DNA from 2 places in the Rossellomorea sp. y25 genome. Region 2 is predicted to be linked to the other one. Evidence: riboswitches for the same ligand, from Rfam matches in the RefSeq annotation. Region 2 holds a riboswitch; the other holds the start of a gene.
The links. A riboswitch is a leader RNA that binds a small molecule or an ion and turns the genes downstream of it on or off. The one in region 2 is predicted to bind glycine.

Region 1 (10,592 bases), 1.6 Mb from region 2:
TAACGGTTTTCGAAATGGAGCTGTCAATCCAATTCTGGATGACACATTGAACATCAGCATGTGCTTGTGGCGCCAGGCTCATGGAAGATACAAACCATTCTGGAAGATTGTCAGCATCTGCTTCCGGATTTCTCTTTAAGTAATCCTCTACAATATCCGCTTTTACTTCAATAAACTTACCAAGACGGCCGCTTCTGTAATATGTGAAGGAGAAGTATGGCTCGAGACCTGTAGATACACCAACCATCGTACCTGTTGAACCTGTTGGAGCAACGGTTAACAGATGAGAGTTTCGAATCCCGTAGTGTTGAATGTCATCCCGTACATCCTCAGGCATTTTCTTCATGAAACCTGTTTCCACAAACGCTTTTCGTAAAGCCTTCGTTTCTTCGTCGGTACTTCCAGTAAGGAATGGGAAGCTTCCCTTTTCCTTGGATAATTCAACGGATGCACGATAAGCGGTTGTTGCGATGGCTTCGAACACCTCATCAACCAGCTGGTTACCTTCTTCTGAACCGTATTCTTTTTCACAATAGATCAACAAGTCTGCAAGCCCCATAACCCCAAGGCCGACACGTCGCTCACCAAGGGCCTGCTTTTTGTTTTCATCCAGGAAGTACGGAGTCGCATCAATGACATTATCCTGCATGCGAACACCCACTTCAACGGTACGCTTCAACTTTTCGAAATCAACGGTTTTCGTCTCTTTATTGGCAAACTGAGCCAGATTCACGGCTGCCAGATTACACACTGAATAAGGAGCAAGAGGCTGTTCACCACATGGGTTGGTAGCAACTACCTTTTGACCATAAGCTTTCGCATTCGTCATATCATTCGCGTTATCAATAAAGAAGATTCCAGGCTCAGCTGAATACGTTGCACAAACATTGATAAGATTCCAAAGCTCTTTCGCTTTGATCTTACGGTAGGTACGGACTTTGTATCCAAGCTTTTCCCACTCTCGGACGTCACCGACATTGTGCCATTCTTCATTGTAGTATTTCATTTGCTCTTCATTGTAACTTTCAACATCCGGGAAGCGGAGTTCATACTCACGATCGTTTTCCACAGCTTCCATAAAGTCGCTTGTTAAACAAACAGAAATATTGGCACCTGTCAGAAACTCTGAATTATGGACGCTATATGTTCCGCCTGTACGCAGCTTTTCTTCTGCATTCTTAAGGATCTTCGCATCAAACCCACCATACCCGGGGATTTGTCTATAGTTCAGGATTCCTTGATACATCGCTTCCTCTTGTTCCGTCAGAGGGGTGAATTTCAATTTATCCTGTGCCGCTTTTTTAATGGTTTCATCTTCTGTATTCTCAAGGAGATAACGCAGAATACGCGGGTTTTGCATTTTAGAAATGATGAATTCGATAATATCGGGATGCCAATCTGATAACATGATCATTTGTGCCCCGCGTCTTGAACCGCCCTGCTCAACCAAATGAGTCAATTTGGCGATGTCATCCAGCCAGGAAACCGAACCGGAGGATTTACCGTTCACACCTTTTGCAAGGGTATTGCGCGGACGAAGCGTCGATCCATTCGTTCCGACTCCCCCGCCTCGGCTCATGATCTCCATTACCTGCTTGCGATGTTCTGAAATCCCTTCACGTGAATCCTGTACGAAAGGCATCACGTAACAGTTAAAGTACGTAACATCCGTTCCGGCACCCGCTCCATAAAGCACTCGACCAGCAGGAACAAAATGCAGGTTCACCAATTCATGATAGAACTTCTCAAACCAAACTTGTCTCTTTTCAGGAGTTTCTTCCACTTCTGCTAAGCCTGTTGCGTTACGCTTTGCAATTTGTTCGTAGTAGACTTCGAGAGGTTTTTCAATTACATCAAGTGTTCTAGAAACGATACCCGTTTCCATTTCTTCAGGTTTGTCTATGGCACTTCTGTACTCTTCTTCGATCCAAACATCTGCTTTCTTCGTTTCCCAATCGATGCTTGTGATGTAACCTAACCCTCTTGCAGGGAATTTAGGATCTTCTTTGATGGTGAGGACTACAAAGTCTCCTTCAGAAAGGGTGATTTTTTCCGTGTCTTTGAAAGAATAACGATCAATCATGACAAGACGGGATACACCTTTGTGTGTAGTATTCATATCCGGTGTAATGGGATGTACTTGAGGAAATAATCCGATATCCTGATTTAATCTTTCGATGTTTAATTTCATTGTGTTTTTCGACGCAACAGTCATAAAGACAACTCCTTCTATCTCAAATCTTTCATTTGTTTGTTATTTACTTTGATGTGTAATATCAAATAATACGATATCATAGCTCTATTAGAAAAGCAATAAATAAACACAACATATAGTGTGCAAAAAATTATTCGACACACCATATATTGTGTTTCGGGTCAATAGGTCATTTGTTTGTCAAACGGATAATAAGCCAATAAAAATAGAAAACAGGAGGAAACAATAGAAAATCATATAATACTCCGACCATTTCTATTAATTTAGAACTTGATATAAATCCAAGTCGCGTAATAGTTGGTAAAATAGGAAAAAAGCGACAAGCATCGCTTTTTTTCTACAAAAAATTTTATCGTTTAAAATTCCAATCATCTGATTCGTACCGGGTTTCGGCAAGGTCCACAACATATTGTGTTTCCTCTTCAGAAAGTTCATATGGTTCCAGGTGGATATTCAGTCCTTCTTCAAAACCTTTTTTGAACGCTTCCTTGGCCATGTCCATGGTGACCGTTTCAGAACTGATTTCGTTCATCGCAACGGCCTTGTTTTTAAAAGCTCGCTGCATACGCTCTTTTACCCTGTCAGATGGATAATTAAACAGACTAAACAATTTATCTTCGTCAAGATCCAGGAGGATAGAGCCGTGCTGGAGGATGACGCCCTTTTGACGCGTCTGGGCACTGCCTGCCACTTTCCTTCCTTCAACCACCAGTTCATACCAGCTGGGTGCATCAAAACAAACAGCTGAACGTGGATTTTTTAATCCTTCCCTCTCTTCTGCTGTTTTCGGAACAGCAAAGTAGGCTTCAAGGCCCAGGCCCTGAAATCCCTTTAGAATTCCTTCCGAGATGACACGATACGCTTCCGTTACTGTTTTAGGCATTTCAGGATGATCTTCTGAAACAATGACGCTGTACGTCAATTCATGTTCATGCAGAACCCCCCTGCCTCCAGTCGGTCTTCTGACGAATCCGAGTCCGTGCTCCTTAACGGCTTCAAGATTGATTTCCTTTTCTACCTTTTGGAAGTAGCCAATCGATAGTGTCGCGGGATCCCAACCGTAAAAACGAATCGTCGGAGGAATCTTCCCTTCACTATGCCAATCGAGTAGCGCCTCATCAAGGGCCATATTATAAGAAGGGGAACAATTCCCTGAGTCAATGAATCTCCATGTTTCCTTTTTCATGCATCATACCTCATTTACGTCTTCTCTTTGATATTTTATTATGTAATCATTCAACTTCATTCAAGTCCGTTACTAGTCTATCAAATCCAATCGAAAAAACAAAGAAAAACAGATTGGAAAGTGTTTGCTATAAAATAATAAATTTGTTTTGATTCTCGGAGCTTTCATGAATATAATAGAAGATAGCGCATTTGTAGAAAGGAGCATGAATGATGGAAGGATTATATATTCTTTTAGTCGTACTTGGTGGAATCATTGTTTATTCACTCTTTACGTTCTTCTATCAAAAGAGAATTGTGAATACATTGACTGAAGAAGAATTTCGAGCAGGATATCGTAAAGCTCAATTGATAGATGTTCGTGAAGCGAATGAATTTGAAAACGGTCACGTACTTGGCGCACGAAATATCCCCCTATCTCAAATAAAAATGAGACAAAAGGAAATCCGTGCCGATCAACCCGTTTACCTTTATTGCCAAAGCGGACTCCGCAGCGGACGAGCAGCTCAAATGCTTCACCGCAAAGGATACCGAGATCTTCACCAATTGCAGGGCGGCTTTAAAAAGTGGACAGGTAAAGTAAAACATAAAAAATAATGTGAAAGGATTGCCTTAGAGGCAATCCTTTTTTTGATCGGTGGGAGTAGTCGGATGGATTGCGTTGATGGATCTAGTGGTAGTATGTAGAATCCCATCAACAAATGGGATTATTTGTAATTCGGCTGGATTTTTGCTGAAAACTGCTGGATTCCTGTTCATTTCGGCTGGATTATCAACCAAAACGGCTGGATTCCTGTTCATTTCTGCCGGATTATCGACCAAATCGGCTGGATTCCCTTTCACTTTGGCTGGATTATCGACCACCACGACCGAATTCCGCGCCTATTTTGCTGAGTGATCCACCATATCTGCTTAATTACTTGTCTTACTATGCTAATAGTCCCTTTAAACGGCCAAATCACGTCTTTTTCACTTGAATTACAGGAGATAACACCACAATCACCTCCGCCCCATTTCTCTTTCAATGAAGGTCCGTCCCTCAGAAAATCCCCGCAGCGAACCGCTGCGGGGATTTCCAGTTTTACATCTTTTAGCTTTCTTTTGTATAACGCAGTATTGGTTTTCTTGCTGCGAGTGTTTCGTCCATACGTTTGACGATGGTCGTATGAGGTGCTTCTTGGACGATTTCCGGTGTTTCTTCTGCTTCTTTAGCAATTTGGATCATTGCATCTATAAAGGAATCTAGGGTTTCTTTCGATTCTGTTTCCGTTGGTTCAATCATCATGCATTCTTCCACATTTAATGGGAAGTAAATCGTAGGCGGATGATATCCGAAGTCGAGTAGTCGCTTCGCAATATCCAATGTACGGACGCCAAGCTTCTTCTGACGTTTTCCACTGATGACAAATTCATGCTTACAATGACGATCGTATGGAAGGTCGAAGTGAGGAGCCAGTCTGCGCATCATGTAATTTGCATTCAGGACTGCGTTTTCTGTAACGGCTCTCAGTCCGTCCGGCCCCATCGTTCTGATGTAAGTATAGGCACGAACGTTAATACCAAAGTTCCCATAGTATGGTTTTACACGGCCAATTGAATCAGGACGGTTGTAATCGAATTCGAACTTTTCGCCATTTTTCACCAGGACCGGTTTTGGAAGGTATTTAATCAAGTCTTCCTTCACTCCGACAGGACCGCTTCCAGGACCACCGCCTCCGTGAGGGCCCGTAAACGTCTTATGAAGATTTAAATGCACGACATCAAATCCCATGTCCCCAGGTCTGGCTTTTGATAATACTGCATTTAGATTGGCACCATCATAATACAGCTTACCGCCTGCTTCATGAATGATTGCAGCCATTTCCAGAATGTTTTCTTCAAATAAACCAAGAGTGTTCGGATTGGTCAGCATCAGGGCTGCAGTATCATCTCCTACTACACGCTTCAGATCTTCCAAATCAACTAATCCATTCTCGTTTGATTTAACCGTTACTGTTTCGAAACCTGCTACAGTGGCACTGGCAGGGTTCGTTCCATGAGCTGAATCCGGTACGATGACCTTCGTACGGTGAGTGTCACCATTTGCTTCATGGTAAGCACGGATCATCATAAGACCGGTCCACTCTCCATGAGCTCCTGCTGCAGGCTGCAGGGTCACCTCATCCATACCTGTGATCTCTTTCAAATGCTCTTGAAGATCATACATAAGTTCAAGCGCGCCTTGAACACTTTCTGCTTCTTGTAGCGGATTGATATGGGCAAATCCATTCAGTCGTGCAACGTTTTCATTCACCTTTGGATTGTACTTCATCGTACAGGACCCTAAAGGATAAAAACCGGAATCCACACCATGATTACGTTTTGATAATGCTGTATAATGACGCATGATATCCAGTTCAGATACCTCTGGAAGCTCTGGTTCTTCCGAACGGATATAATCTGATGGAATGAGATCCGATAATTCCACCTGTGGTACATCTAATTCAGGTAAGCTATAGCCGACACGGCCTTCTTTAGATAATTCAAAAATAAGAGGTTGATCTTGCTTATTCATGACAATCCCCCAGTTCTGCTACGAATGCGTCGATTTCTTCTTTGCTGCGAAGTTCAGTAACAGCCACCAGCATGTGCTGTGCCAAGCTGTCATCCACTAGTCCAAGATCGTATCCACCAATCATTTCTTTTCCTAGAAGCTTTTGATTGATTTCTTTGACAGGCATATTTACCTTAACGACAAACTCATTGAATGTTGGACCTTCAAATGCAATGGAGAATCCTTTTGCTTTAAAGGCTTCTTTTGCATAATGTGCTTTTTGGATATTTTGAAGTGCCATCTCTTTGACGCCCTGTTTTCCAAGTGCTGTCATGGCCACAGATGCTGCGAGTGCATTTAATGCCTGGTTTGAACAAATATTCGACGTTGCTTTATCACGACGGATATGCTGCTCACGCGCTTGAAGAGTCAGAACGAATCCTCGGATTCCATCTTCATCAACGGTTTGACCAACAAGACGGCCCGGTACTTTACGCATAAGCTTCTTGTTCACGGCAAAGTATCCACAGTGAGGTCCACCAAAGGCACTTGGAATGCCAAATGGCTGTGCATCACCAATGACGATATCTGCACCTAATTGTCCAGGAGGTGTAAGTGCACCTAGTGCAAGTGGGTTTGAGGAAACCACGAACATCGCTTTTTCAGCATGAGTCACTTCTTCGATCGCTTTTAGTTCTTCCACCCGGCCGAAGAAGTTAGGATATTGAACGATTACCGCTGCAATTTCATTGCTCATTAATTTCTTAAGTTCTTCCACGTCCGTTACACCATTATTGTGCGGGATTTCCACCACTTCGATATATTGACCTTTTGCATAAGATCGTAAAACATCACGTGATTCCGGATGTACGGTACTTGAAACCAATACCTTTTTACGGCGGGTCTGACCTGCGCTCAGCATAGCTGCTTCTGCTAGTGCCGTTCCTCCATCGTACATGGAAGAATTGGCTACATCCATGCCAGTCAGCTCACAAATCATCGTTTGAAATTCAAAGATAGCTTGAAGTTCCCCTTGTGAGATTTCCGGCTGGTAAGGAGTATAGGCAGTATAGAACTCTGAACGTGATAATACATGATCCACGATGATCGGCATGTAGTGGTCGTATACTCCTGCCCCTAAAAAGGACGTGTGACTTTTCAAGTCAGCATTCTTCGCTGCCAATTTGGTCAGTTCTTTTACCAATTCCGTTTCTGACTTCGCTTCTTTGATTTTGTAATCCCCTTTGAAACGAACCTTCTCAGGAATATCTTCAAATAGATCGTTAACGCTGTCTACTCCTATGCTGTCTAACATTTCCCTTTGATCTTGCTCTGTCATCGGTAAATAACGATGCTTCATGACCGTCATTCCTCCCCTATTTCTTTGGTCTTTTATAGAATGGTGTCGATACCACTTTGGCTTTTAACTTTTTCCCTCTGATTTCAACCAGTACTTCTGTATCTAAAGAAGTAAACTCTTTATCAAGTAATGCTAATCCTACATTTTTCTTTAATGTCGGTGATTGCGTACCGGTTGTGACTTCCCCTATTTCTTCTTCACCGGAATATACTTTATAGCCATGACGGGGAATTCCGCGATCGATCATTTCAATCCCGACGATTTTTCTTGAAGCCCCTTCTTCCTTTTGCTGTTTCAGCACTTCCTGACCGATAAATGGAACCTCTTTATTCACCTTTACGGCGAATCCGATCCCCGCTTCGATCGGCGTGATGGATTGAGATAATTCTTGTCCGTAAAGTGCAAGATTGGCTTCAAAACGCAATGTATCACGTGCACCTAGTCCGCATGGTAGCACCCCATGGTCCTTTCCTGCTTCCAGGATAGCTTTCCAGATCGCAGCCGCATCACCAGCATCACAATAGATCTCAAATCCGTCTTCCCCTGTGTAACCGGTACGTGAAACAAGTGCAAGTCTATCATCAATATTCACTTCGGTTTGGAATTTAAAAAATCCGATATCGCTTAGTGAATGTTCGTTTGTAAGTAATTGTAAAACTTGTTCGGCAAGTGGACCTTGAAGTGCCAATTGCGCCATATGTTCAGAGATGTTATTGATTTCTACGCCATCTACTTCATGTTCTTTCAACCACTGAAAATCTTTATCTATATTTGCTGCATTGACAACGAGCAAATAATCATTATCTTTTATTTTATAAACTAATAAGTCATCGACCGTCCCACCGTTTTCGTAGCACATAGCCGTATACTGAGCCCCTCCGTCTTTTACTTTGGAGACATCGTTTGTCATCATTTTTTGTAAGTAGTCAAGAGCCCCTTCACCCTTCACTTCAATTTCTCCCATATGAGAAACGTCGAATAGTCCAGCCCGGGATCGTACCGCTTCATGTTCTTCTTTAATACTTGAGAATTGCACTGGTAAAGCCCAGCCACCGAAGTCGATGGTCTTTCCTCCATACTCTTTGTACACTTCGTATAAAGGTGTTTGTTTTAACTCTGACATGACTTTTCCCCCTTTATCTTCCTTACATGCATAATCCTTAACCAAGTTTTATCCCATGAAAAAAGGACAGAAAAACCCCTTTTCATAAAGAAGTTTTCTCTGTCCTTGCACCTGAAAGTTTACCGAAGAACGGCTTTCCCCTTTGGTGGTTTCCGTTAAGGAAACACTCTCCAGAGTTGCGTCCAACAAGAGTCTTTTTGCCTGAGAGATTCACACTTAAAAGTGCTTGCTCCTTCGGCGCTGTATGCACAGTCTCTCCCCTTGTTATCATTCGCCAATATTCCTTGAAACATTTGGTCATACTAGAAATATACAGAAGAAATGTTGTAAATGTGAATGTTCGGATTTTCGAGTTTTTTTAACATTAGAAAATCTATTTTCATCCTACCATTAAATACGAGGATTGAGCAATCATTTTTATTAGAATTAAGGAGATGTTTTTCAGATGAATGTTGAGGTTTTATTTGATGAAGAATGGGGCGAGGGTCTCGAGAATTTAATTGATAACGATGGCCCATGGGGAAATTGGGAGCTTTATAAGCTGGCCATCGAATTTGAACATCATCTTGCAATTCCGAACTTTGAAGGCCTGCAAGCTCCAAAACATTTGGCAAATGTCACTCCACTCCCCCATCAGCTTGAAGCAGCAAAGCAGGTTGTCGAAACGATGAACGGCAAAGCGATCCTTGCAGATGAGGTCGGATTAGGCAAGACCATCGAAGCCGGATTGATATTGAAAGAATACATGATTAGGGGATTAGTGAAGAAAGTATTAATATTGGTTCCTGCATCCCTGGTCTCTCAATGGGCCTATGAATTGAACAGTAAGTTTTTCATCCCGGCTGTTCCGCAACGAAAAAGTTACGTATGGGATCAGTGCGATATTGTCGTCTCTTCCATGGATACGGCTAAGAGGAGCCCTCATCGAGAGAAGGTGTATGAACAGGACTATGATTTGGTGATTATCGATGAAGCTCACAAACTAAAAAATCATAAAACAAAAAACTATGAATTTGTCCAGAACTTAAAAAAGAAATTCTGCTTATTGCTGACGGCCACACCAATCCAAAATCGTGTTGAAGAGATTTTCCATCTAGTTTCCCTCCTTAAGCCTGGACATCTCGGAAATGAATCCGGGTTTTCTGACAGATATAAAAAAGGGGACCGTACTCTTCAAGAGGATGAACATTTAAAGAGTCTCATTAACAAAGTGATGATTCGTAATAGACGGAGCGATACGGGTATAGAATGGACGAAACGTCACGTTAAGACAGTTTTAATTGATTTTAACGAAGCTGAAAGAGATTTATATAACAGCATCGATTTGCTCAAGGGGGACTATGATGAGTGGGCTAATTCAAGCTCCTTCTCTCTATTGACACTTCAAAGAGAAGCATGCAGCTCACGTGAAGCAGTATTTTATACCCTTAAAAACATGCTGGAAAAGAAGGAGAACCCGACAGCAGCTTTTGAAAATACAATTGGTACACTTATGAAAAAAGTAGAAAACGTGACAATGAACTCCAAGGCTCAGAAAGCATTGGAAATCATCCAATCGATCAATGATAAAGTGATTATTTTTACAGAGTACCGGGCGACACAGCTCTATCTTCAATGGTTCTTAAAACAGCATGGAATAAGCTCCGTACCGTTTCGGGGTGGATTCAAGCGGGGGAAAAAGGACTGGATGCGTGAACTCTTCCAGAAGCATGCCCAGGTGTTGATTGCCACAGAAGCTGGCGGAGAAGGAATCAACCTTCAATTCTGTCATCACGTAATCAACTTTGACTTGCCTTGGAATCCTATGAGATTAGAGCAGCGAATCGGACGTGTACACCGGCTCGGACAAACAGAGGATGTTCACATCTACAATTTCGCTACTAAAAATACTGTAGAAGAACATATCTTAAAACTTCTTTATGAAAAAATTAATCTCTTTGAACGAGTGATCGGGCAATTGGATGAAATCCTGACACGCCTGGATTTCCGCGACTTCGAAGAACACGTAACCGATATTCTCTCTTCGTCCCGATCAGAAGGAGAAATGAAGATTAAAATGGAGAATTTAACGAGTATGATTCAATTTGCTGAACAATTAAAGGAGGAGAAATCAAATGCAGCAGCACGAAATACATCGATTTCTTGAGAGATACTTCGTGGCTAATGGTTGTGACCT
Region 2 (10,592 bases):
TTTGTTTCATGTCATTAATTCTGTTCGGGTGGGATAAAGTCGTCCCGGTCCCTTGGTTGTATGGAGCATATTTAGTTATAGTTATCTGGATATTCCGCTTTACTTTCGGGGAATTTTGGATGTATTTGACTGTCAATATATTGTTGGATGGGTTATTTATGTACATCGTTTACCGGGTATGGCAACGGATGGGACTGGTATCGGGTGAATCGACTTTGTTTACAATAGCTATTGTTGCTATGATGGCCGGTTTTGCGTTTATCATCTATCTGTATTAAATGTGGCAGGACGAAGTCATCAAACAACCCAAAGCGAAGTAACCGTAAACATGGAGATTTCCGAGTCGGAGACTTGTCCACGTTGACTTCGGAATAGCGATGACCTTGCTCCACAAAATGTTCGAAGCAGTAGATTCCCCACTTTCTTCATTGGTTTTGCCTACACCTTTCTAGGCCTTTTATTGCAAAGATGGCCGCAACTGTGATAATCAGTGCATTAATCACAAGGATTCTCCTCTGAATCAAAATACTCTTCTTCAACCCTCCGTGCCTTCCTTAATTCCAACCTTTTCAGCAACTTTCACCATTTACTATATGGTAAGGTTCACCTTTTGTATCTAAACATATCAGATGTCAAGAACTCAAGAGATCAACATTTATTTATTCTTTATGGCTTCGGCAAGCTCATACAAAGCATGCTGCTTTTTAATCCGATAGTTCCTGCCTTCTTTTTGCAAATACCCCTTTTCACAAAACTGTGTCAGGACATGCAGCAGGTGTCGGTAAGAGACGCCTAAATAATCACAAACAATGACGTGCTTTTCCAGGTAAACTCCTTTATCGGACGTTTGTAAAATAAAGTCTGCAAGCCTGTTTTCCAAGGGAAAAGCAAGGCTCTGTGAATACTTGGCTGCCATTAACGTTGCTTTCAGACTCAAGAATTTTGTCAATTCACGAAGGAATTTTGTATCTTCAAGCAGTTTGGTTCGATACTTGGAAAAAGGCATTGCAAAACAGACTGTTTTTGTGGATGCTTGAATTCCTTTTGTATAGTACACATCGTTTAATAATTCCATCTCACCAATATAATCATGAGCATTGATAAAGTTAATGAGCGATACTTTTCCATTTTGATGCGTGACGTATATTTTTGCCTTTCCTTCTGTCACATAATATAAGTAATCAGGTCTCTTTCCTTCTTGAATGATCCATTCATCCCGCTTATACTCCCGCACTTCAATAAATTCTTCAATATGAAAAGAAAATCGTTGAGCGATTGAGAGATTTTCTAAATATAACCGCTTTTTCTCACCTTTATAAATTTCCATCTTCCACCTCGAAAATATGAGATATCTCATATTAATCTTCTTTATTCTCATGATATCATGCGATTGATAAGGAGGATACAAATGAATACACAACGTTGGATGAGCACACATTTTTTTAGTTTTTTTCTGACCTGGGGAATCTTTCTGCCTTATTGGTCAGGCTGGATGATACAAACGAAAGGCATTTCGGTTTCAGAAGCCAGTTTTATCATGAGTATCGGTTTGGTGGCGAGAGGTCTTTCCACACTTTTTGCTTTTCCATATGTATTAGATAGGGTCAGTAATAAAACACTCTTAAACATAGCTGGAATCGGTACATTGATCGCGATTCTTTGCTATATTCCGGCTGACTCATTCCCCGCCTTACTAATCGTAACCGTTATACTACACATCTTTTACCCGACCTTAATGCCGGCTTTAGACAGCGTTGCCGGCGTTCTTGTGCAAAGTAAGCAATTGAAGCACTATGGGAAAAGCCGACAGTGGGGATCTATCGGATTTGTCTCGGTAGGAATACTGTTAACGGTTTTTACAGGAATGTTTGGTGATAACGTTATTTTTTGGGCACTATTGCTTGGAACCAGCTGCTTTGTCGCTCTTAGCTTAACGAGTGCCCCAGAGATTTTATCGAAGAAACCGCAAGTAAACCAATCCATAAAGGTCTATATCTTTGATTTATTCCAGACGAAACATTTCTTGGTTGTCCTTATTATTGTTGTGCTACTTCAAGCAGCCCACGCTACTTATTACAACTATGGCTACATCTTTTTACAAGAAATTCATGCACCCATCTATCTCATCGGTGTCATTATTAACATTGCCGTCATTGCAGAAATTATCTTTTTTTCAATGGCCGACAAACGCTTTAATCGATTCTCACCTGGAACCTTATTGGCGCTAGCTGCAGCCGGCTCTTCTCTGCGGTGGGTTTTAGTGTTTTCGTTTCCAAACGTTATGGTGTTTTGTATTGCACAGACGCTGCATGCATTTTCGTTTGCTATGGGGCACTATGCTTTTATGAAATACTTAACAACAAACGTTCCGCATACACTCATCCCAAAGGCTCAAGGCATGTATTCAGCCTTTGCACTTAGCTGGAGCACAGCGGTGTTTACGATATTCGGAGGGTTTTTATATGAAATTGAGCCAAGATACGCATTCATCGGAATGCTTGCTTGCAGCTTGCCGGCGATGTTCATTGCCCTTGTGTATCGGAAATTGGAAGTGGAAAAGAACGTTTTATTGTCTGCTGATGCACGTTAATACATTCGTACGTTTAAAGAAAAGAAGAAGTTTATTTCAATATGGATAAACTTCTTCTTTTCTTTGTTGGAGAGACTTGCTACGCTGACACTAAAGATCCACGGCGGTAGTATGCCACATATAGAGGAACCTCAGCTTCTTTGCAGGCAGCCGCCATTTCATTGCATTCCTTTGCGTTACGTGCCATCGGCTTCTCCACATAGACAGGTTTCCCCGCTGCGGCTGCCTTCAGCGTATATTCCTCATGTGAGTCCGGCGGCGTATCTATATAAACCGCATCCACCTCAGGGTCGTTAATCAATGCATCCGCGTCATCATACCACTTCGGGACACGATGTCTCTCTGCATAATCCCTTGCCAGCTCACCCGTTCTCCGCATAACTGCAATTAGTTCCGAGTTTTCAACCTTTTGAAAAGCAGGGCCGCTTTTCTTTTCCGTTAGTATCCTTCATACCTGATTTTTACTACGATTGATGCATCAACCCTTGATGTTTTTCCTTTTTTCTCTTCATCCCATATAAGATAAATAAAAGAATGAACCAAAGGGGAGTCAATAATAAGGCTGGACGAGTAGCCTCAGAAAACAGCATAATCACCAGGATCACAGCAAACATTGTGAGCACGACGTAATTCACAAAAGGTGTAAGTGGTGCTTTGAATGTTGATTTCAATTGTAATTGCGGACGTGTTTTCTTATACTTTATATGGCTGATCAGAATCACACCCCAGACCCATATGAAGCAAATCGCACTGATGGTTGTCACGATCCCAAAGGCTTGCTCTGGTAACAGTTTGCTTAACAGGGCTCCTGCGGATATGACCAGTGTGGAGATGAATAACCCATTACTTGGTACATGATTTTTATTCAGTTTTGCAAACTGAGACGGCCCTTGGTTATGATGACTTAAATTATATAGAATCCGGCTCGTGGAGAACATGCCGCTGTTGCAGGCAGAAGCCGCTGATGTCAGCACCACAAAATTGATGATTCCGGCAGCCAGGGGAATTCCGATTAAGCTGAATGTTTTAACAAACGGACTTTCTGAAGCATTTAGACCCGTCCATGGGTTAATACATAAGAGCACAATCAGCGCGCCGACGTAGAAAAATAAAATCCTCAAAGGAATTTTATTGATGGCCGATGGGATATTTTTATGTGGATCAGATGTTTCTGCTGCCGATACGGCTACTAATTCCACACCGACATAGGCAAAGATGACCATTTGGAATGAAAGTAAAAACCCTGAAATTCCGTTCGGGAAAAAACCTCCATGTTCCCACAGATTCGTAACCGTAACCGCCCCTGCATCCGTCTTGAATCCCATCACCAGCAGCACAACACCGACACCGATCAACGCAAGAATCGTCATGACCTTGATTAAAGCAAACCAATACTCCAATTCCCCAAAGAGTTTCACCGTCAATAGGTTGAGCCCCAATAAAATGATTACGCAGATGAGTGCCGGTATCCACTGCGGGATATGGAACCAATAGTTCACGTATACACCAACAGCAATCACATCGGCCATGGCCGTCATGATCCAGCAGAACCAATAGGTCCAGCCCGTTACAAAGGACGCCCAGGCTCCAAGATACTCTTCCGCAATATCCGTTAACGACTGATAACCCGCATTGGACAACAGCAACTCTCCAAGCGCTCTCATCACAAAAAACAGGGCAATACCCACGATCAAATAAGCAAAGATGATCGAGGGACCTGCAAGCTGTATCGCTTTACCAGAACCTAAAAATAACCCCGTACCAATCGTACCGCCAATGGCAATCAGCTGAACATGGCGATTCGATAAATCCCTCTTTAATTTTCGTTGTTCCAACCTTAACTCCTCCTTACAGCCTTCCAATGTGATACATCGAGCAATAAATGAATACAAAAAAAAGAGACTGGATGCGCTCCAATCTCATGGTCATAAGAATAACAAATACGATTTTGTATGCCAGCAACAATCATTACGGGCACACCAAAATAAATATCCGATACTCTTCTGTCCTTTTGCCTGAGATTATGAACCCTTCGGCGCCGCAAAAAACTCTCGCGGTCTCTCCAGAAGCTGCTCCTGCTATAGTATTATCCATAGCAATCATAGCTTTCTACGTAATTAAACTGTTTGGTTATTATTATTCTCTCGAATAGTTGATTATTCTAGTAGGAGTTAGGTGTTTTGTCAATAGGGAAGACATCCATTTCCTGTAGATGAATTTATTCGATGATTTTTTATTTATGGTACGGTTCACCCCGATTAATGCGAAACGCCCGATAAATCTGCTCCACCAGGATCAGTCGCATCAGCTGATGGGGAAAGGTCATTTTGGAAAACGAGAGGGTTTCATTTGATCTCTTGATTACATCATCACTCAAACCTAATGAACCACCAATGACAAACGCAACTTTGCTTTTCCCGTAAGTAGCAAGCTTGTCCAGATTATCGGCAAGTTCTTCCGATGAACGCATTTTCCCTTGGATGGCCAGGGCAATGACATGATGATCAGGAGAGATCTTAGCTAAGATCCGTTCGCCTTCTTTATTCTTCACTTGCTCTATTTCAGATTCACTCAATACTTCCGGGGCTTTTTCGTCGGCAAGCTCCACTATTTCTATCTTTGCATAAGCACCTAAGCGCTTTACATATTCACCTATTCCTTGCTTTAAATACTTCTCTTTTAATTTCCCGACCGTTACAATGGTGATATTCACTATCCACACTCGCTTTACAAACAATTTACAAACACGTTATCCACAGACTTTATCCACATATCCACAAATCCGATCCACATATCGTATGGGAATATTAGTTCGCCACTATATATATTGCGTTATTCCCACAATATTCACAGGTTGTGGATAACTTTTCATTTTCAGGAAGCTCTGTTAGTTGAGGGGCTACCTCATGTTCATCCACGACAATATCCATAGCTAATTCTACATGCTCTAAGCAGCAGTAAATCATGTTTTTTCCTCCTATACTTAACTCAAAATATACTCTATATACTTATCCACAATTATCATATCATGTAAAGAAAAAGCAGGAAAGGGCGCTTTGCCTTCCTGCTTTTCGCTTATCCACATTCTATAACCTGGATTCGTCAGTAAGTTTCATGGTTACTTCTTTCTTTTCACCGTTTCGATAGAACGTAACCTTCATCTGATCATTTACGTCTTTTTTGTTATATAGATGCTTTCTTAACTCAATGACATTTTCAATTTTCTCTCCGTCAAGCTCCGTAATCACATCGAGCTCTTGTAATCCGGCCTGGGCAGCTGGAGAATTGGGAACGGTTTGTCTAATCATAACACCATAGTTGATTTCTTTCGGAAGCTTCAATGTTTCCTGCTGGTGATAGGCAGAAATCTTATTCACATCCTCCAGTGTCACACCCATTGCAGGACGCTTGACCTCACCGTACTGCTCAAGATCTTCAATAATTGGCTGAGCATAGTTAATCGGGATGGCAAGTCCGATTCCTTCTACCGCACTCTGTGCAATTTTCATGGAGTTGATTCCGATCAGCTGGCCGGAAATATTGATTAACGCTCCACCACTGTTACCCGGGTTGATGGCTGCATCAGTTTGCAGAACCTCTGCATTCCAATCTTCCATCCCATCCTGGTTAATATCGACCGGAATCGTTCTCTCAACACCCGAAACAACCCCCTGTGTAACAGAACCTGAAAATTGCAGTCCCAGTGGGTTACCAATCGCAATAACTGGCTCTCCCGCTTTCAGCTTATCTGAATTTCCAAACTCAGCAATATCGTCTTTCTTGATTTGGCTGCCATCGATTTCGATTACAGCCAGGTCTGTCCAAATATCCGCACCACGCATTTCAGCCGGTACCTTTGTGCCGTCCGCAAGCGTCACCTCAAGCTGATCTGCGCCTTCTACAACATGATTATTGGTTACGATATAAACCTTATTACCCTCTTTTTTATACATTACCCCGGATCCTGTCCCTGCTTGTTGATCCTGGGTTTGTCCTTCCCCCTGTCCCCAGAAGCTTTGAGATTGGATGTTCGTAATTCCTACAACAGAATCGCCAGCTTTCTCAACGGCTTTCGTCACATCCGTTGTGACATCGACGGAAACATTTTGAGTGGTTCCATTATGATAAGCTTCATCCGTTTCTTTCAGGTCTTCGTCGGGTTGAATTGAATAGGGTAAGATATCAAAGTTGGTTAACTGAGGAATCGCCACAATGACCAAGATTGCTCCAAGTACAACTCCCAATAACCCGGCAAGGAACATTCCTCCCCGATTGCCCTTTTGCCTGCTCCGGCTTTCAGAATTATGATCTGAATCATAATATCCCATCTAACTTCATCCTTTCTACGTTCTATTCCTTTTGTTATTTTATCTTTACAAGCATGATTATAGTCAGATTAAATTAAAAAATGATGAAAAAAATGAAAGTAATTCCATAAAGTTGATAGATATGTAAACCCTAAAGTGGAGGTGTCTTGCTTAGAAGACAAAAAAAGGTGAAGACAGCAGCCCTCACCTTTTTCATACCTTCAAAAGAAAAATCATAAACATTTGAATCGGTTTAAATCGCAACTAAAGGTGTTGGTACTTTAGGGTCCGTATCAAATAAATCAATTTGTTCTCCCACTACTATTCCTTTTGACTCGAGTGTCTGGGTGACACTCATCCTTGCTAGATCTTTCATATTATTATCGAGGCTGAGATGGGCTAAATAAATTCCTTTGGTTCTATCACCCATCACTTCACTCATGGCAATGGCCGCATCCTCATTGGATACATGGCCATAATCACTCAGAATTCTACGCTTTATATTCCAAGGATACCGGCACATTCGGAGCATCCCCACATCATGATTACTTTCAAATACATACGCATCGGCATTGGAAATGATTCCTTTCATCCGATCACTTACATATCCCGTGTCCGTTACCAGGACAAGCTTTTTCTCTCCCTGGTGGAAAATATAGAACATTGGCTCTGCCGCATCATGTGAAACCCCGAAGGACTCAATGCTCAATCCTCCAAAGTGCTTGGCTGTTTCCATATCAAACGAAAACTTCTGTTCCGTATCTATTTTCCCTACTAACCCGTCCATGGCATTCCATGTCTTATCGTTGGCGTAGATAGGAAGCTTGTACTTTCTCGCAAGTACACCAATTCCCTTGATATGATCACTATGCTCGTGGGTAACAAGAATACCCGACAAATCTTCTATCTTTCTATCTATCCGACTGAACAACCCCTCCATCTGCTTGCCGCTTAATCCTGCATCGACAAGAAAGGAATGTTCTTCCGTCTCCACAAATATCGCATTTCCTGTACTGCCACTGGCAAGTACACTAAAATGCATGGTCATATCTCTCACTCCAATGTTTCTTTTTCTGGTTTGGTGACTTCGAAAATCTGTCCTTCAACTGCATTAATAAATAGGTCTTCTTTTTTGTCACCTGATTCAACGACAAAATGCCAGGTTGGTGCCAGGACTTGGGATTCTTCGCGTGATAAAAAAGTGTAATATCCCAGTTCAGGTGTTTTGATCTTACTACCCGAGCTTATCTTATGGTTGGTCCACAAAACCTGAAGAGCTTGGAGAGAAGTAAGCAGGCTTTTCTTTTTGCCGCTTAATTCTTCTAAATTTTCAAGCAGTGTTTGTTTGTAAGAGACGATTTCACTTTCTTTATTTAGACTAAGAATCACTTTACCATTTGAGTTGTTAAAAATCTGCCTGTCTTTATACGTCTGATAGTAAATGATCGTTTGTTCATCTTTATTATATTTCCAGAAGCTGTACTTTTCACCGTTAACGACCTGATTTTTCATAAAATCGTTTAATTCATCAGGTGAAAACTTTTCACTTATGGGAAATGGTTCCTCTAAGGTTGAATGAATTGTATTATCCGTGACGACACTGACATCTTGATTTTTTAACTTTTCGATTTCCTTCTCTGAAAACGTTTTTGTTTTTGCACTAATATAGGCTTCTTTTATCGGATCCTTTGATAGACTTTTTGGGTAATCAATATTATCAGTCTTTAATTGTTCTTCAAAGGATACTTGGCTCAACGTTTCGGGATTGCTCTCAGAAACTTTGTTAATGAACAGCGACATCAAAAAGATATCCAAAATAAGAAAGACAATAATGAAAATGCTCTTCGTTTTACTCCAGTCCAATTCCAAGGCCCTCCTCATCTTCCAAAGGTAGGCGTAACCAATTACCATCGTATTTATAATACCAGGAAGGTTCAAATACAAGGAATTTTCTATTTGATTCATTCGAATCCCTTGTCATCTTATATCCGACAATGACATCTTCTAGGTACTCAAGGTTGATTGTATCATCCTTTGCCAGAAGATATAAAACGGTGGATCCTGCTGGCAATCTAACCTCTTCTATTCTATCAGGAAGCAGATTAATATCTAATTTAAAGTATGGACGATTGTACTCGTTAATCGACTCCTGACCCATGATTTGAGAAATTTCAGCCATCCCATTTTCATTAAAAACAGGATAGCTTTCCATAAACAGCCGGTATACGATTTTATTCTCAAGAGGGCTCATCGAGAAATATTGATAGTCTTCGGTCCAGCCACCATGGTCATTGACAAACTCCATACTTTTTTGAAGCAGCTCCGTGGCAGATGATCCTCCATTTTTTTCTTCGGATGGATTCACATAAGACAACGTGTTATGTTCTTTATTCGTTTTTAATATACTATACACATTTGTATATTTTTCTCCCTGCTCGGTAAATCCCTTATCTACACTATTGGGATCGCTAAACAGTGCCTGTACATACTCTTCTGGGGAATCTAGGTCTGAATAATATCTATAGCTTATATAATCCTCAGGATTTTTGGGCAGAAAAATCGTTTTTTCATTATTTAATGGCTGCTCCATATATTCATCAAAATTATAAACGGCTTTTTGAACAAAGCTTTTTTCGAAAGCTTCTAAACTGGCACGGTCTACCCGGCTTTCATAAAATTTCTTTTCTCCTTCTTCATATAAAACAAAATACACGGAACCTGTATCTGAACCATTATTATTTAAATCGATAATGATACGGTTAAAGGAACCATTCAGTGTACTTTTCTCCTCTAATTTTAACACTTGACTATAAATCGAGAGTGGAACATTGTCCGGGAAAACAATTTCGATCTTTTTCTCACCGTGTATAACAGATTTGATCTCTGACATATTATACTCTCTTGAAAGATCTTTCAGATCGAATAGAGTCCAGCCTCTTAATTGTTCAATAACCTTATTGATTTCGGTTTCATTTGAAGTACCAACTGTCTTATTTCCTGAATGATAGAAAAGTTTAAATGGTTTAATTAAAACGCTGTTAAGCTCATTCTCGGGTATCTTGTCTCCCACAGACACATCGTACGCTTCATCGCTATTAATCGTATCGTAGCCTGGTTGATACGTCCAAAGATTGAAGGTAAGGAATATACTGATGCATACGAGCAGCGTTAGAATTATCGATTTGATTTTTTCATAATTCATGACCAATCATCCTCTTGAGTGGAATCATATGGGAGAGTGAATGTAATGGTAGTTCCTTTTCCTTCAATGCTCGTCGCCCATACGTCACCACCATGTGCTGAAATCATTTCTTTTGCTATGGCAAGGCCAAGTCCTGTGCCACCCATTTGTCTTGTTCTGGCTTTATCGACACGATAGAAACGTTCAAAGATTTTCTCCAGATTTTCTTTCGGAATCCCTAATCCCTGGTCTGAAATACTGATTTCAATATATCCGTCCTTTTCTTGCACCTTGAATGTAATGGTTCCACCCTCAGGTGAATATTTCAAAGCGTTCGAAATGATGTTATCCAAAACCTGAGTGATTTTATCCTGATCCACTTCCACAAACATGGCTTTGTCTGGTAAGTAACGGTTAAAGGTCACATTCACATTCTTTGTCATTTCAAATCGATCAATGATTTTATGGAAAAAGAGGATGAAATCAACCCAATCTTTATTAAAACGATAGTCCT

Region 1: it holds a riboswitch for glycine, as region 2 does, so the genes downstream of both, gcvT (glycine cleavage system aminomethyltransferase GcvT) here and AAEM60_RS22845 (amino acid permease) in region 2, are expected to answer to the same signal.

Annotation. Positions count from the first base shown of each region.
Region 1 is NZ_CP145886.1:2,959,988-2,970,579, forward strand. Features, by position in the region: gene AAEM60_RS14980 (vitamin B12-dependent ribonucleotide reductase) at 1-2,215, opposite strand, end outside; gene AAEM60_RS14985 (biotin/lipoate A/B protein ligase family protein) at 2,565-3,401, opposite strand; gene AAEM60_RS14990 (rhodanese-like domain-containing protein) at 3,614-3,997, shown strand; gene AAEM60_RS14995 (hypothetical protein) at 4,062-4,298, shown strand; gene gcvPB (aminomethyl-transferring glycine dehydrogenase subunit GcvPB) at 4,491-5,954, opposite strand; gene gcvPA (aminomethyl-transferring glycine dehydrogenase subunit GcvPA) at 5,947-7,293, opposite strand; gene gcvT (glycine cleavage system aminomethyltransferase GcvT) at 7,310-8,416, opposite strand; glycine riboswitch at 8,596-8,687, opposite strand; gene AAEM60_RS15015 (SNF2-related protein) at 8,862-10,562, shown strand; gene AAEM60_RS15020 (YqhG family protein) at 10,531-10,592, shown strand, end outside.
Region 2 is NZ_CP145886.1:4,585,209-4,595,800, forward strand. Features, by position in the region: gene AAEM60_RS22825 (hypothetical protein) at 120-278, shown strand; gene yeiL (transcriptional regulator YeiL) at 656-1,327, opposite strand; gene AAEM60_RS22835 (MFS transporter) at 1,409-2,590, shown strand; partial or broken gene AAEM60_RS22840 (Gfo/Idh/MocA family oxidoreductase) at 2,691-3,035, opposite strand; gene AAEM60_RS22845 (amino acid permease) at 3,055-4,425, opposite strand; glycine riboswitch at 4,584-4,666, opposite strand; gene rlmH (23S rRNA (pseudouridine(1915)-N(3))-methyltransferase RlmH) at 4,824-5,303, opposite strand; gene AAEM60_RS22855 (CxxH/CxxC protein) at 5,398-5,556, opposite strand; gene AAEM60_RS22860 (trypsin-like peptidase domain-containing protein) at 5,677-6,918, opposite strand; gene AAEM60_RS22865 (MBL fold metallo-hydrolase) at 7,151-7,945, opposite strand; gene yycI (two-component system regulatory protein YycI) at 7,951-8,760, opposite strand; gene yycH (two-component system activity regulator YycH) at 8,747-10,099, opposite strand; gene walK (cell wall metabolism sensor histidine kinase WalK) at 10,096-10,592, opposite strand, start outside.